One region of the Streptomyces sp. NPDC030820 genome, then DNA from elsewhere that is predicted to be linked to it. Evidence: riboswitches for the same ligand, from Rfam matches in the RefSeq annotation. Region 1 holds a riboswitch; the other holds the start of a gene.

Region 1 (7,224 bases):
GGACCGGCTGGGCACGGTCGCCGGCCGCGCCGACGAACTGTGCCGGTACGCCGTCCTGTTCGGCGACCCGCAGCTCGCCCTCACCGCCGTCAAGCGCGTCCTGGAGGTGACCGCGCAGGAGGTCCAGGAGGTCGCCCAGGCCCGTCTGCGCCCCGACAACCGCGCGGTCCTGGTCTATGAACCGAAGTCCCCGGAGAAGGCCCCGGACGCCGACGTTCCCGAGGACCCGGAGCAGGAAGCCACCGTAGAGGCCGGTAACGAGAACGAGGAGACGGCCAAGTGACCGAGCTCGCCACCATGGACTTCCACCCCCAGCCGCAGGCCGGCGAGGCCAAGCCCTGGGCCTTCCCGGCCCCCGAGCGCACCGCGCTCGACAACGGCCTGACCGTGCTGCGCTGCCACCGCCCCGGCCAGCAGGTCGTCGCCGTCGAGGTGCTGCTGGACGCGCCCCTGGACGCCGAGCCCGCCGGCCTGGACGGCGTCGCCACGATCATGGCGCGGGCCTTCTCCGAGGGCACCGACAAGCACTCCGCCGAGGAGTTCGCCGCCGAGCTGGAGCGCGCGGGCGCCACGCTGGACTCGCACGCCGACCACCCCGGCGTCCGGCTCAGCCTGGAGGTCCCGGCCTCGCGCCTGGCCAAGGGCCTCGGCCTGCTCGCCGACGCGCTGCGCGCGCCCGCCTTCGCCGACAGCGAGGTGGAGCGGCTGGTCCGCAACCGCCTGGACGAGATCCCGCACGAGCTGGCCAACCCCTCCCGCCGGGCCGCCAAGGAGCTCTCCAAGGAGCTGTTCCCGGCGGTCTCGCGCATGTCGCGCCCGCGCCAGGGCACCGAGGAGACCGTCGAGAAGATCGACGCCGCCGCCGTACGCGCCTTCTACGGCCGGCACGTACGCCCCGCCACGGCCACCGCGGTGGTGGTCGGCGACCTCACCGGAGTCGACCTGGACGCGCTGCTCGCCGACACCCTGGGCGCCTGGACCGGCACCCCGGGCGAGCCGCGGCCCGTGCCGCCGGTGACCGCCGACGACACCGGGCGCGTGGTCATCGTGGACCGGCCCGGCGCCGTGCAGACGCAGCTGCTCATCGGCCGCGTCGGCCCCGACCGGCACGACCGGGTGTGGCCCGCCCAGGTGCTCGGCACCTACTGCCTCGGCGGCACCCTCACCTCCCGCCTGGACCGCGTCCTGCGCGAGGAGAAGGGCTACACCTACGGTGTGCGCTCCTTCGGCCAGGTCCTCCGGTCCGCGCCGGACGGCACGGGCGCCTCGATGCTCGCCATCAGCGGCTCCGTGGACACCCCCAACACCGGCCCCGCGCTGGAGGACCTGTGGAAGGTGCTGGGCACCCTCGCGGCGGACGGCCTGACCGACGCCGAGCGGGACGTGGCCGTGCAGAACCTCGTCGGGGTGGCGCCGCTGAAGTACGAGACCGCGGCGGCCGTCGCGAGCACGCTGGCCGACCAGGTCGAGCAGCACCTGCCCGACGACTTCCAGGCGACGCTCTATCAGCAGCTCGCGGCGACGGGCACGGTGGAGGCCACGGCGGCCGTCGTGAACGCCTTCCCGGTGGACCGTCTGGTGACCGTCCTCGTCGGTGACGCCTCGCAGATCAAGGCACCGGTGGAGGCGCTCGGCATCGGTGAAGTGACAGTCGTGGCGGCCGAGTAACCGCACGCGCGCGTGGGGCCCTGTCGGTCTACGGACCGTCAGGGCCCCTGCCGTTTTCGCTCCCTTACGGGATGCCCGATTTGAGGTGGAGGTTGCCTGTCTGCCCTGTGGGATGCGCTACAAAAGCCCGGATCCGTTTGGGGTTCGAAAGCCGGCTTACGTAGCGTCACCCGGGCTGTTCGTCGTAGGCAGTGCGCCGCACCCGCGGCACCGGACAGCAATCGCCGAGTCCCCGTACGGCGCGAGCCAGGGGAGCCGGGGACCCACGCAGTCCCTGGGGTGAATCGGGCGCCCGCGCGAGCGCGAGGGGGCCCGTAGGAGACCTTCCTGCTCCGAACCCGTCAGCTAACCCGGTAGGCGAGAGGGAAGGAAAGGACCAGCCACTCCATGGCGTTCATGTGCGCCACCGGGAAGCACCGCAAGCCCGGCCGGGTCAAGCGCACCACCGCTCAGGCGGCGGGCATCGCGGCCCTCACCACCACCGGTGCCATCGGCACCCTCGCCGCCTCCCCGGCGCTCGCCGCCGAGAACACCGTGGGGCAGACCGGCCTCACACCGGTCCTCACCCTGAGCGACGACGTGGCCGAGCACATCGCCGCGCAGGCCGCCGCGCAGAAGCAGGCCGCCGAGCAGAAGGCGGCCGAGGAGGCCGCGGCGAAGAAGGCGAAGGAGGAGCGCGAGGCCAGGGCCCGCGCCGCCCGGGAGGCCGAGCGCAAGCGCCTGCTGAACACCTTCGTCGCCCCGATCGCGAACTCCTACGTCTCCACCGGCTACAAGGCGAGCAGCTCCCTGTGGTCCTCCGGCTCGCACACCGGCATCGACTTCCACGCGGCGAGCGGCACCCCGGTCCACGCGGTCGGCTCCGGCACCGTCGTCTCCACCGGCTGGGGCGGCGCGTACGGCAACCAGATCGTGATCAAGATGGCCGACGGCATGTACACCCAGTACGGCCACCTGTCGTCCATCGGCGTCTCGGTGGGCCAGCAGGTCACCCCGGGCCAGCAGATCGGCCTGTCCGGCGCGACCGGCAACACCACCGGCCCGCACCTGCACTTCGAGGCCCGTACGACCCCCGACTACGGCTCGGACGTCGACCCCGTCGCCTACCTCCGCAAGCACGGCGTGACCGTCTGACGCCCCTTCGCGCGACCTGCGAAGCCCCGGCTCACCGAGCCGGGGCTTTCGTCGTTTTTTCACGGGCGCCACCCGATCCGCTGACCAAAAAATATCCATGGATTCCGGCCCGCCGTCGGAAATTCCGGCTCATTGGAATAGAGTCACGGAACACGCGTCCATCGTCGACGTTTCACGGGGATTAAGGCGGAGGTCGGTCATGCGTATTCCGGCGCACTCGGTGTGCACGGCCATCCGGGACGACATCGTCGCGGGTGTCTACGAGCGCGGCGGCCGGCTGACCGAGGAAGTCCTGGCCCGCCGCTACGGCGTCTCGCGCGTCCCCGTCCGCGAGGCCCTGCGGACCCTGGAGGCCGAGGGCTTCGTGGTGACCCGCCGGCACGCGGGCGCGTGCGTGGCCGAGCCGACCGAGCAGGAGGCCGCCGATCTGCTGGAGATGCGCCTGCTGCTGGAGCCGCTCGGTGCCGCCAGGGCCGCCCAGCGGCGCACCGAGGCTCATCTGAAGGTGCTGCGCGGCCTGGTCAGGCTGGGCCAGGAGCGGGCTCGCAGGGGCAACAGCGACGATCTGCGCTCGCTGGGCGGCTGGTTCCACGAGACGCTCGCCCAGGCCTGTGGCAGCCCCTCGCTGACCGCGATGCTCAGCCAGCTGCGGCACAAGATCGCCTGGATGTACGCGGTGGAGGCGCCGCCGAGCCCGGTGGACTACTGGGCGGAGCACGGCGCCATCGTCGATGCGGTGGCGCGCGGCGACGGGGAGCGCGCGCGGGCGCTCACGGCGCTGCACACCGAGCGCGCGACGGCCGTGCACCGGCTGCGTTTTTCCGGGACCGGCGAGCGTGTGAGGACTTCGCAACACGCCGTAAACATGTCGGGCCTCCGGCATTAACACGGGCGCCGTATACAAAGAAGAGGTATTCGGCTGCGCTGTATTTCCCGCTGCCTCAATTCCGGTGTGCGCGCAAAGAGCCCGGAAACGCAGAGCCGCGCCGCCCGAAAAGGGGCGACGCGGCTCCGGCGTATCAGCGTGCTGCTGTTCAGACCGTCTCGGGCAGTTCCTCGAGGCCCTCGGCGACCAGCTTGGCCAGCCGGTCGAGGGCGACGTCCGCGCCCTCGGCGTCGGAGGCCAGCACGATCTCCTCGCCGCCCTGGGCGCCCAGGCCCAGGACGGCCAGCATGGAGGCCGCGTTGACGGGGTTGCCGTCAGCCTTGGCGATCGTCACCGGGACGCCTGCGGCCGTGGCGGCTCGGACGAAGATGGAGGCGGGGCGGGCGTGGAGGCCCTCGGCCCAGCCGACGTTGACGCGGCGCTCAGCCATGTGTTGCTGCCCTTCAGTCTTCAGGGTTGTCTAGACCAGTTTCCCATATCGTGAAGCGTGCCCCGAGCGGACCTTCGTCCGCCCGGTGTGGCGTCGGAACCGCGGCCTCGGTTCCGGCTTCCGTCCTCCACAGACTGCCCTGCGCCGTTGTCGGACGCGAGCCGTACTCTGGGGCCCATGCAGACCTCGGCGGACCGGCAGGACCGGCACCAGTACCCCGCCCACTGGGAGGCGGACGTGGTGCTGCGCGACGGTGGTACCGCGCGCATCAGGCCCATCACCGTTGACGACGCCGACCGCCTGGTCAGCTTCTACGAGCAGGTCTCGGACGAGTCGAAGTACTACCGCTTCTTCGCGCCGTACCCCAGGCTCTCCGCCAAGGACGTCCACCGCTTCACGCACCACGACTTTGTGGACCGGGTGGGACTCGCGGCCACCATCGGCGGCGAGTTCATCGCCACCGTACGCTATGACCGCATCGGCGCCGACGGCATGCCCGCCTCCGCACCCGCCGACGAGGCCGAGGTCGCCTTCCTGGTGCAGGACGCGCACCAGGGCCGCGGGGTCGCCTCCGCCCTGCTGGAACACATCGCGGCGGTCGCCCGCGAGCGCGGCATCCGCCGCTTCGCCGCCGAGGTGCTGCCCGCCAACACCAAGATGATCAAGGTGTTCACGGACGCCGGCTACACCCAGAAGCGCAGCTTCGAGGACGGCGTCGTACGCCTGGAGTTCGACCTCGAACCCACCGACCGCTCCCTCGCCGTGCAGCGAGCGCGCGAGCAGCGCGCCGAGGCCCGTTCGGTACGGCGGCTGCTCATGCCCGGCTCGGTGGCGGTCGTCGGCGTCGGCCGCGCCCCCGGCGGCGTGGGCCGCAGCGTCCTCGGCAACATCCGGGCAGCCGGCTACGGCGGCCGGCTGCACGCCGTGAACAAGGCCTTCCCGCAGGACCTCGGTGAGGTCGACGGGGTGCCGGCGTACCGGCACGTGCGGGACATCGGCGGTCCGGTGGACCTCGCCGTGGTCGCCGTACCGGCCGAGCATGTGCCCGACGTGGTCGCCGAGTGCGGGGAACACGGGGTGCAGGGGCTCGTCGTGCTCTCCGCCGGGTACGCCGAGAGCGGGCCCGAGGGGCGCGAGCGGCAGCGGGCCCTCGTGCAGCAGGCACGCGCGTACGGCATGCGGATCATCGGCCCGAACGCCTTCGGGATCATCAACACCGCGCCCGGCGTCCGGCTGAACGCGTCCCTCGCCCCGGAGATGCCCCGCACCGGCCGCATCGGGATGTTCGCCCAGTCCGGCGCCATCGGCATCGCCCTGCTGTCCCGGCTGCACCGGCGCGGCGGAGGGGTCACCGGGGTCACCGGCGTGTCCACCTTCGTCTCCGCCGGCAACCGCGCGGACGTCTCCGGCAACGACGTCCTCCAGCACTGGTACGACGACCCGGAGACCGACGTCGTCCTCATGTACCTGGAGTCCATCGGCAACCCGCGCAAGTTCACGCGCCTGGCGCGGCGGACGGCGGCGGCGAAGCCGCTGGTCGTGGTGCAGGGGGACGGTTCCGCGCCGCAGGGGCATGCGGTGCGGGCCACCCGGCTGCCGCACGCCACCGTCTCCGCGCTGCTGCGGCAGGCCGGGGTGATCCGGGTCGACACGATCACCGAGCTGGTCGACGCGGGGCTGCTGCTCGCGCGGCAGCCGTTGCCGGCGGGGCCGAGGGTGGCGATCCTGGGGAACTCCGAGTCGCTGGGCGTGCTGACGTACGACCGGTGTCTGGCGGAGGGGCTGCGTCCTTCGCGTCCGCTGGACCTGACGACCGGGGCGACGGCGGAGGACTTCCATCGGGCGCTGGGCGCTGCGCTGGCCGACGAGACGTGCGACTCCGTCGTGGTGACGGCGATCCCCGCGATCGGGGAAGCGTCGCCGGGGGATGCGGAGCTGGCGGAGGCGTTGCGGTCGGCTGCGGCTGCCGTTCCGGGGAAGCCGGTGCTGGTGGTGCATGTGGAGCTCGGGGGGCTTGCGGAGGCGTTGTCGGCGGCGGCGAGTACCGCACCTCACGCCGTTGAAAAGGCACCCGGCACTGAGGGGGGTGCGCACCGTCCCCCGCTCTCGGCTTCGTTCGAGCGGGGGGAGCCCCATCGCCCTGCGGAACGATTGCCCACCGCGGTACCGGAAGCGGCCAGTCCGCCGGAAGGCATGCACCTCATCCCCGCCTACCCCGCCGCCGAGCGTGCCGTCCGTGCCCTGGCCGAAGCCGTCAGGTACGGGCAGTGGCGGCGGGAGGCCATGGACCCGGGGAAGGTGCCCGAGTACGACGACATCGACGAGAAGGGGGCCGCGCGGCTGATCGGTGAGCTGCTCGCGCGCGGGGAAGGACTCACGATCTCCGACGCGGAGACCTGCGAGCTGCTCGGCAAGTACGGCATCCCCGTGCGGCGCGCCCTGCCCGCGCCCACCTCCGACGCCGCCGCCGAAGCCGCCCGCGCCCTCGGCTACCCCGTCGCCCTCAAGGCCACCGCCCCGCACCTCAGGCACCGCGCCGACCTGGGCGGCGTCCGTCTCGACCTCGCGGACGAGGAGCAACTGAGGCGGGCGTACGCCGAGTTGACCGAGCTGTTCGGCAAGCCGGAGGAGCTGCGGCCGGTGGTGCAGGGCATGGCACCGCGCGGCGTCGACACCGTCGTCCGGGCCGTGATCGACCCGGCGGCCGGGGCCGTGCTGTCCTTCGGGCTCGCCGGCGCCGCCTCCCAACTGCTCGGGGACATGGCGCACCGGCTCGTCCCGGTCACCGACCGGGAGGCGACCTCGCTGGTGCGGTCGATCCGCACGGCGCCACTGCTGTTCGGCTGGCGCGGCTCCACGCCCGTCGACACACCGGCGCTGGAGGAACTGCTCCTGCGGGTGTCCCGGCTGGTCGACGACCATCCGGAGGTGGTCGCCGTCACCCTGGAACCGGTCGTCGTCGCCCCACACGGCGTGAGCGTCCTCAGCGCCACGGTACGGCTCGCGCCGCCACCGGCCCGCGACGACCTGGGCCCGCGCACGATGCCGGCCTACTGATCACCTGCTGATCAGGGGAGGGGGACCGCATGGAGATCGCCGGCCGTCC
Region 2 (7,224 bases), on a different contig from region 1:
CGGTCGGCACCCGGTCCCGGACCACGACGCCCAGCGCGCGCAACTGCTCGGCCTTGTCGGGGTTGTTGGACAGCAGGTCCAGCTCCCCGATGCCGAGGGCGGCGAGCATCTGTGCGGCGGCCGTGTAGTCGCGGGCGTCCTCCGGCAGGCCGAGCGCGGCGTTCGCCTCGTAGGTGTCGAGGCCCTGGTCCTGGAGGGCGTACGCGTCGAGCTTGTTGTAGAGACCGATGCCGCGGCCCTCCTGGCGGAGGTAGAGCAGGACGCCGCCGCGGTCGGCGATGCGCTCGACCGCCTCGCGCAGCTGGGGTCCGCAGTCGCAGCGGGCCGAGCCGAAGACGTCGCCGGTCAGGCACTCGGAGTGCAGGCGCACCAGCGGAACCGTGCCGGGGGCGGGGTCGCCGAGGACGACGGCGACGTGCTCCTGGCCGTCCGCCAAGCCGTGGAAGGTGACGAGTTCGGCGTCGACGCTGTAGCCGTCGTGGAAGCGCAGCGGTACCCGAACGCGGGCGCGCGGCGTGGCGGCGGGGGTGTCGGGCATGCGGGTCCCTCCGGAGGCGGTTGCTTCAGATTTGAAGCAGCGTACTCGGGGGACCCTACCTCATGCTTCAAACTTAAAGCAATCAATCGTCGGACGAGGAACATGACGAACGCCGCCGCCAGGGCACGTCCTCCGCCCCGGTCTCGGCGCCGTCGCCCTGCAGCCCCCGTGCGATCCCCGTGCAGATCTCCTCCAGCTGCCCCACCTGCTCCGGCGTGAGCCGGTCGAACAGGGTGGCGCGCACGGTCTCGACGTGGCCCGGTGCCGTACGCTCCAGGACGGCCATCCCCTCGTCCGTCAGCACCGCGATGCTGCTGCGCTTGTCCCAGCGGCAGTCCTCCCGGCGCACCAGCCCGTCCCGTTCGAGGCGGGTCACCGCATAGGTCAGCCGACTGCGCGTGATCTTCAGCGTCTCGGCGAGGTCGGTCATCCGCAGCCGCCGGTCGGGCGCGTCGGACAGGTTGGCCAGCACGGAGTAGAACAGGTGCGGCATGCCGGCGTCCTGCTGGAGCTGTCGGTCGATCGCGTCCTCCAGGAGGTGCGTCGCGGCGAGATAAGCGCGCCAGGCGCGCTGCTCCTCGGGGGTGAGCCAGCGGGTCGTCATGCCGCCAGTGTAAGTTTGTTTCAAACTTGAACCAAGCTCGGCTTGAACCAAGCCTCGCCTCGCAGGAGACCGCGCCGATGTCGTACCCGTACGTGCTGCTGTCCGCCGCCGTCTCCCTCGACGGCTACCTCGACGACACCGGTCCCGACCGGCTCCTGCTGTCCAGTCCTGCCGACTTCGACCGGGTCGACGCGGTACGGGCCTCCGTCGACGCCATCCTGATCGGCGCCGGCACGATCCGCGCCGACAACCCGCGGCTGCTGGTCAACTCCGCCGAGCGCCGCGCCGCCCGCGTCCGGGCGGGCAAGCCGGAGTACCCGCTGAAGGTGGCGGTCACCGCCACCGGCGACCTCGACCCCGACGCCAACTTCTGGCACACCGGCGGCGACAAGCTCGTCTACACGACCGACCACGGCGCCGAGCGGGCGGTCCGGCGCGTCGGTGACACCGCCGATGTCGTCCCGCTCGGCCCCCGCCTCGACTGGCGGGCCCTGTTGTCCCACCTGCACGACGTGCGCGGAGTCGGACGGCTCATGGTCGAGGGCGGCGGCACGGTGCACACCCAGCTGCTGCAGCTGGGTCTCGCCGACGAGCTCCAGCTCGTCCTCGCGCCGCTGTTCGTCGGCGACCCGGCCGCGCCCCGCCTGTTCGGCCCCGGTGGCTACCAGGCCGGCCGGCTGCGCCTGACCGAGACCCGCCGGATCGAGGACGTGGTCCTCATGCGCTACGAGCCCACCGCCCCCGGCACCGGCCCGGTCGCCACCGCCGCCGACCGTCACTGGCTGCGCACCGCCTGTGAACTCGCCGCGCTGTGCCCGCCCTCGGAGACGGCGTTCAGCGTCGGCGCGGTGGTGGTCGCGGCGGACGGTACGGAGCTGGCTCGTGGTCACTCCCGGGAGGGCGAGGATCCCGTGGTCCATGCGGAGGAGGCGGCGCTTGCGAAGGTCGACCCGGCGGATCCCCGGTTGGCCGGTGCCACGGTGTACAGCAGCCTGGAGCCCTGTGCCCGGCGTGCCTCGCGGCCCGCGCCCTGTGCCGAGCTGATCCTTCGGGCGGGGGTACGGCGGGTGGTCACGGCGTGGCAGGAGCCGGACACGTTCGTCGCGGGAGCCGACGGTACGGGGCTGCTGGTCAAGGGGGGTGCGGAGGTCGTCGCACTGCCCGAGCTGGAGGAACTCGCCAAGGCGCCGAACGGGCATCTGCTGGGCTGAGCCCGTCACACACTCAGGGCCCGGAATCCTTGGGATTCCGGGCCCTGAGTCTTCAGTAGCGGGGACAGGATTTGAACCTGCGACCTCTGGGTTATGAGCCCAGCGAGCTACCGAGCTGCTCCACCCCGCGTCGTTGTGTCTCTACTGTACACCACACGCTCATCCGGTCGGCGCCACACCGCTTGCGCCCCTCGCCGGCCCGTGATCGCCGGTCGATCACTTTCACCGACAGTGACCGGACGACCGCCCTCCGCATAACATCTGAGACACCATCAAAAACACCGACACTCATGTACGGCGGTCAACTCGCCCGGTTTGCAGCGCTCCTGACCGGTAAGTCCACGGCCGGAAACGTTAATGATCAAGCCGAACGGCTTGGAAAGTGGCTGTCACGTCTATTAACGTTCGATAACGCAGCGCGGTCGTCCCAGCCGTCACAAGAGTCGGCTCCGTGCGCACGCGCCGAATCCCGCAAGGGAGCCGGGGAACCACCACCTTGGGGTGAATCGCGCGAATGCCGCAGTTGGTATACGCGCGTAGGAGACCTTCCTGCTCCGAACCCGTCAGCTAACCCGGTAGGCGGAGGAAGGAAAGGAGTACGCCCGAGTGGCGTCCAACCGGCCCGCCCCAGAAGCCCCGTTCATGCCCCCGCAAGCCGAGCCGGAGACCTTCGGCTACGGCGCCTACCGCGCCGAGGAGGGGCCCTGGGAGGAGTGGAACCCCACCGAGGACTCCGTCACCTCGCTCCGCGGCCGGCACCGCGTCTCCAAACAGCGCGGCGGTTTCGCGCGCAGCTCCACCGTCCTCGGCGTCGGCGTGCTGGCCGCGGTCGGCGCGGGCGGCATGGCCAGCGCGAACACCGGCAAGCCGCCGGTCTCCATATCCCTGCCGGACCTGGACTCCGTCGAGCACATCTTCGGTGCCAACCCCACCGACGCTCCCCAGGCCACCTCCGGCCTCAGCAAGGTGGGCGTGAGCACCGACAGCGCCGACAGCAGCAACGCCGGCGAGGCCCTGCGCAACCGGATCATGGCCCAGGCCGAGCAGCAGAAGGGCCAGGCCGACAGCAAGGCCACCGCCGCCGCGATCGCCGCCGCCGATCAGCAGACCGCGGCCGCGGCCGCCAAGGCGGAGCAGGCGGCCGCCGCCAAGGCCGCTGCCGCCAAGGCGCAGGCGGAGGCCGACGCCAAGAAGGCGGCCGAGGCCAAGCGGCTCGCCGAGCTGGCCAAGCAGTACACGCTGCCGGTCGTCTCGTACACGATCACCGGCACCTTCGGGCAGCCCGGCGCGATGTGGTCCTCCGGCTACCACACCGGCCTCGACTTCGCCGCCCCCACCGGCACCCTCATCAAGGCCATCCACAGCGGCACGGTCACCGAGGCGGGCTGGGCCGGCGCCTACGGCTACCGCACCGTCCTGACCCTCGACGACGGCACCGAGCTCTGGTTCTGCCACCAGTCCTCGATCAACGTCTCCGTCGGCCAGAAGGTCTCCACCGGCCAGGTCATCGGCCGGGTCGGCGCCACCGGCAACGTGACCGGCCCGCACCTGCACCTGGAGGTCCACCCGAACGGCCAGGCCACCGCCATCGACCCGGCGCCCTGGCTGCGCGAGAAGGGCCTCACCCCCTGACAGCCGTCTGTCCGGAGGACTTTGCACCGGCGGCGGAATGCGATGATCCGTCGCCGGTGTTGATGCAGAGCATGACTTCTCTGCGCACACTCGGCTCCTCCGGCCTCGAGGTCTTCCCGCTCTGCCTCGGCGGCAACGTCTTCGGCTGGACCGCCGACGAGGAGACCTCCTTCGCCGTCCTCGACGCCTACACGGCGGCCGGCGGCAACTTCATCGACACCGCCGACTCCTACTCGGCCTGGATCGAGAGCCACAAGGGTGGCGAGTCCGAGACGGTGATCGGCAAGTGGGTCAAGTCCCGCGGCAACCGTGACCGCGTCGTCATCGCGACCAAGGTCAGCCAGCACCCCGAGTTCCAGGGCCTGTCCGCCGCCAACATCAAGGCCGCCGCGGACGCGTCCCTGCGCCGCCTGGACACCGACTACATCGACCTCTACTACACCCACTTCGACAAGCCCGAGATCCCGGTCGAGGAGATCATCGGCGCGCTGGACGAGCTGGTGAAGGCGGGCAAGGTCCGCCACATCGCCGCCTCCAACATCAGCCCCGAGCGCCTGAAGGCCTCGCTCGACTTCTCCGACCGCGAGGGCCTGGCCCGCTATGTCGCCCTCCAGCCCCACTACAACCTCGTCTCCCGCGACACCTACGAGGGCCCGCTGCAGGACCTGGCCGCCAAGGAGGGCCTGTCCTCCGTGCCCTACTTCTCCCTTGCCGCGGGCTTCCTGACCGGCAAGTACCGCCCCGGCACCAAGGTCGACAGCGCCCGCGCGGGCCGCGCCCAGGAGTACGCGGAGTCGGAGCGCGGCCAGAAGGTCCTCTCGGCGCTCGACGAGATGGCCGCCGCCCACGACGCCCCCGTCGCCACGGTCGCCCTCGCCTGGCTCGCGGTCCAGCCGACGATCACCGCCCCGATCGCCTCGGCCCGCACGGTGGACCAGCTCCCGGACCTGCTGGGCGTGGTGGACCTGAAGCTGACGGACGAGGAAGTGGCACAGCTGACGCAGGCGTCGGCCTAGTGCTCCATCAGTGACAGGCTCCGCCTGTTTCCCCCCGCCGCAACGGCGCTCTGCCAGGGCGGCGCGGTCCGGCGGTGCCGAACCCTCCGCAACCCGACCGGCTACGACCGATACGGGTTGTACACGGAATACGGCACCGCCGGATACCCGTAACCCGGCCCGGCTGCCGGAGGCATCTGTACGGGCGGATACCCGTAACCCGGCCCGGCCGCCGGAGGCATCTGCACCGGCGGATACCCGTAACCCGGCCCGGCCGCCGCAGGCATCGGCGCCCAGTACACAGGCAACGGAACCGTTGCCCGGGCGGCGTACTCCAGCGCCGGCCGAGCCACTTCCCTCCGCTGCCACAGCTCGTCCAGCAGCTCCCGCTCCCGTACGACGAAGTCGGCCCCCGCCTTCCCCTTGCGTCCCCGGTGCCGCAGAAAGGCGAGCGAGGTGGCGTACGCCTCGTACTGCGTCACCGTCCGCGCCGCCGGCCGGCCACCGTGGTGCCGGGCGTAGTCACGGGCCGTCCGCCGCGCCCGCATCGACCCGAGCGCGAGCGGTTCGGCCGGCCCCAGCCACCCGGCCAGCACATACGCCGGCAGCTCCTCGCGCACGGTCCGCAGCTCCCGCTGCCGGGTCCAGATCGCGAGCCAGGTCAGCAGCCCGAACACGGGCACCATGAATCCGCCGTAGACGGCGAAGAACCCGAACTCGCCGAAGGTGGAGGAGCCGTTCCAGAAGGCGTGCATGCTCATCGCGAGCAGCAGGCCGCAGACCGGCAGCAGCACCCGCCGGGCGCGCTGCCGCTCGGCGGAGAACGCGGCGAAGCCGAAGCCGAGGCCGGTGAGGGTGGTGAACAGGGGGTGCGCGAACGGCGACATCACGATGCGCACGAAGAAGGTGGCGGCGGTGACGGAGGCGATACCAGCGCCGCCGCTGACCTGGTCGGCGCCGAATGCCGTACCCAGGTAGAGGATGTTCTCGGTGAACGCGAACCCGGTGGCGGTGATGCCCGCTATCACCACCCCGTCGACGATCCCGGTGAAGTCACGTCTGCGGAAGAGAAAGACGAGCAGGACGGCGGCGGCTTTGGCGGACTCCTCCACGATGGGCGCGATCACGGTGGCGCCCAGGGTGTCGGCACTGGTCGGATCGGCGGTGGCGGTGGCTATCCACTTGGTCGCGAAGCTGTTGGCGACGATGGCTATCAGCGCCGCCGCGCACGCTCCCCAGGCGAAGGCGAAGACCAGGTTCCGCCAGGGGCCCGGCTCCACCCGGTCCAGCCACCGGAAGGCGGCTAGCAGCCAGGGCACGGGCAGCACGGCAAGACCGAGCCCGACGAGAAACCCCTCGGTGCCGGTCTGCCTGCGCACCAGCGCGAGGATGACGAGACCGGACAGCGCGAGCAGTGTGATCAGCGCCCCGTACCGCACCCACCTGCGCTGCCACCAGTGCGGATGGCGGAGCAGCACGGGGCCGTGGGGGCCCGGCGGATACGTCGGAAACGGAGGACTGGTGGCCACGGCATCGACCCTAACGGTGTCGGGGCGAGGGGCTGGAGCGGTTTACCGGCCCTGATGCGGTACGCGACGGAAGAGCAGATCGTTCACCACATGTCCCTTGTCCAGTCCCTGCCCCTCGAAACGGGTCAGCGGCCGGAACTCGGGGCGCGTGGCGAAACCGCCGTCCGCCTGCGTGTTCTCGAAGTCGGGATGGGCGCTGAGCACCTCGAGCATCTGCTCGGCGTACGGCTCCCAGTCGGTCGCGCAGTGCACGATCGCTCCGGGCTTCAGCCGGGTCGCGGCGAGCGTCAGGAACTCGGGCTGGATGAGCCGCCGCTTGTGGTGCCGCTTCTTGGGCCAGGGATCCGGGAAGTAGACCCGCAGCCCGTCGAGCGAGTCGGGGGTGAGCATCTCCCGGAGCAGGATGATCGCGTCCCCGTTGCCCACGCGCACGTTGGACAGCCCGCTCCGGTCGGCGAGAGCCAGCAGATTGCCCTGGCCCGGGGTGTGCACGTCGACGGCGAGGATGTTGGTGTCCGGGTCGGCGGCGGCCATCTGCGCGGTGGCCTCGCCCATCCCGAACCCGATCTCCAGGACGACGGGCCCGTCGTTCCCGAACAGCTCACCGAGGTCGATGACCTGCTGCCCGTCGATGTCCAGCCCCCACTTGGGCCACAGCCGCTGCAGGGCGTCCGCCTGCCCGGCGGTCACCCGGCTGCGCCGTGGCTGAAAACTC

Evidence for each region. A riboswitch is a leader RNA that binds a small molecule or an ion and turns the genes downstream of it on or off. The one in region 1 is predicted to bind cyclic di-AMP.
Region 2: it holds a riboswitch for cyclic di-AMP, as region 1 does, so the genes downstream of both, ACZ418_RS15030 (M23 family metallopeptidase) here and ACZ418_RS28840 (M23 family metallopeptidase) in region 1, are expected to answer to the same signal.

The regions. Positions count from the first base shown of each region.
Region 1 covers NZ_JBVIEB010000011.1:124,018-131,241, forward strand. The annotation lists gene ACZ418_RS28830 (M16 family metallopeptidase) at 1-283, shown strand, start outside; gene ACZ418_RS28835 (M16 family metallopeptidase) at 280-1,668, shown strand; cyclic di-AMP (ydaO/yuaA leader) riboswitch at 1,881-2,043, shown strand; gene ACZ418_RS28840 (M23 family metallopeptidase) at 2,056-2,802, shown strand; gene ACZ418_RS28845 (GntR family transcriptional regulator) at 3,002-3,688, shown strand; gene ACZ418_RS28850 (HPr family phosphocarrier protein) at 3,837-4,118, opposite strand; gene ACZ418_RS28855 (bifunctional acetate--CoA ligase family protein/GNAT family N-acetyltransferase) at 4,296-7,175, shown strand; gene ACZ418_RS28860 (hypothetical protein) at 7,205-7,224, shown strand, end outside.
Region 2 covers NZ_JBVIEB010000005.1:18,012-25,235, reverse strand. The annotation lists gene ACZ418_RS15050 (GTP cyclohydrolase II) at 1-538, opposite strand, end outside; gene ACZ418_RS15045 (MarR family winged helix-turn-helix transcriptional regulator) at 621-1,142, opposite strand; gene ACZ418_RS15040 (dihydrofolate reductase family protein) at 1,220-2,353, shown strand; tRNA gene ACZ418_RS15035 (tRNA-Met) at 2,410-2,483, opposite strand; cyclic di-AMP (ydaO/yuaA leader) riboswitch at 2,804-2,950, shown strand; gene ACZ418_RS15030 (M23 family metallopeptidase) at 2,960-3,985, shown strand; gene ACZ418_RS15025 (aldo/keto reductase) at 4,057-5,001, shown strand; gene ACZ418_RS15020 (PrsW family glutamic-type intramembrane protease) at 5,103-6,509, opposite strand; gene trmB (tRNA (guanosine(46)-N7)-methyltransferase TrmB) at 6,552-7,224, opposite strand, start outside.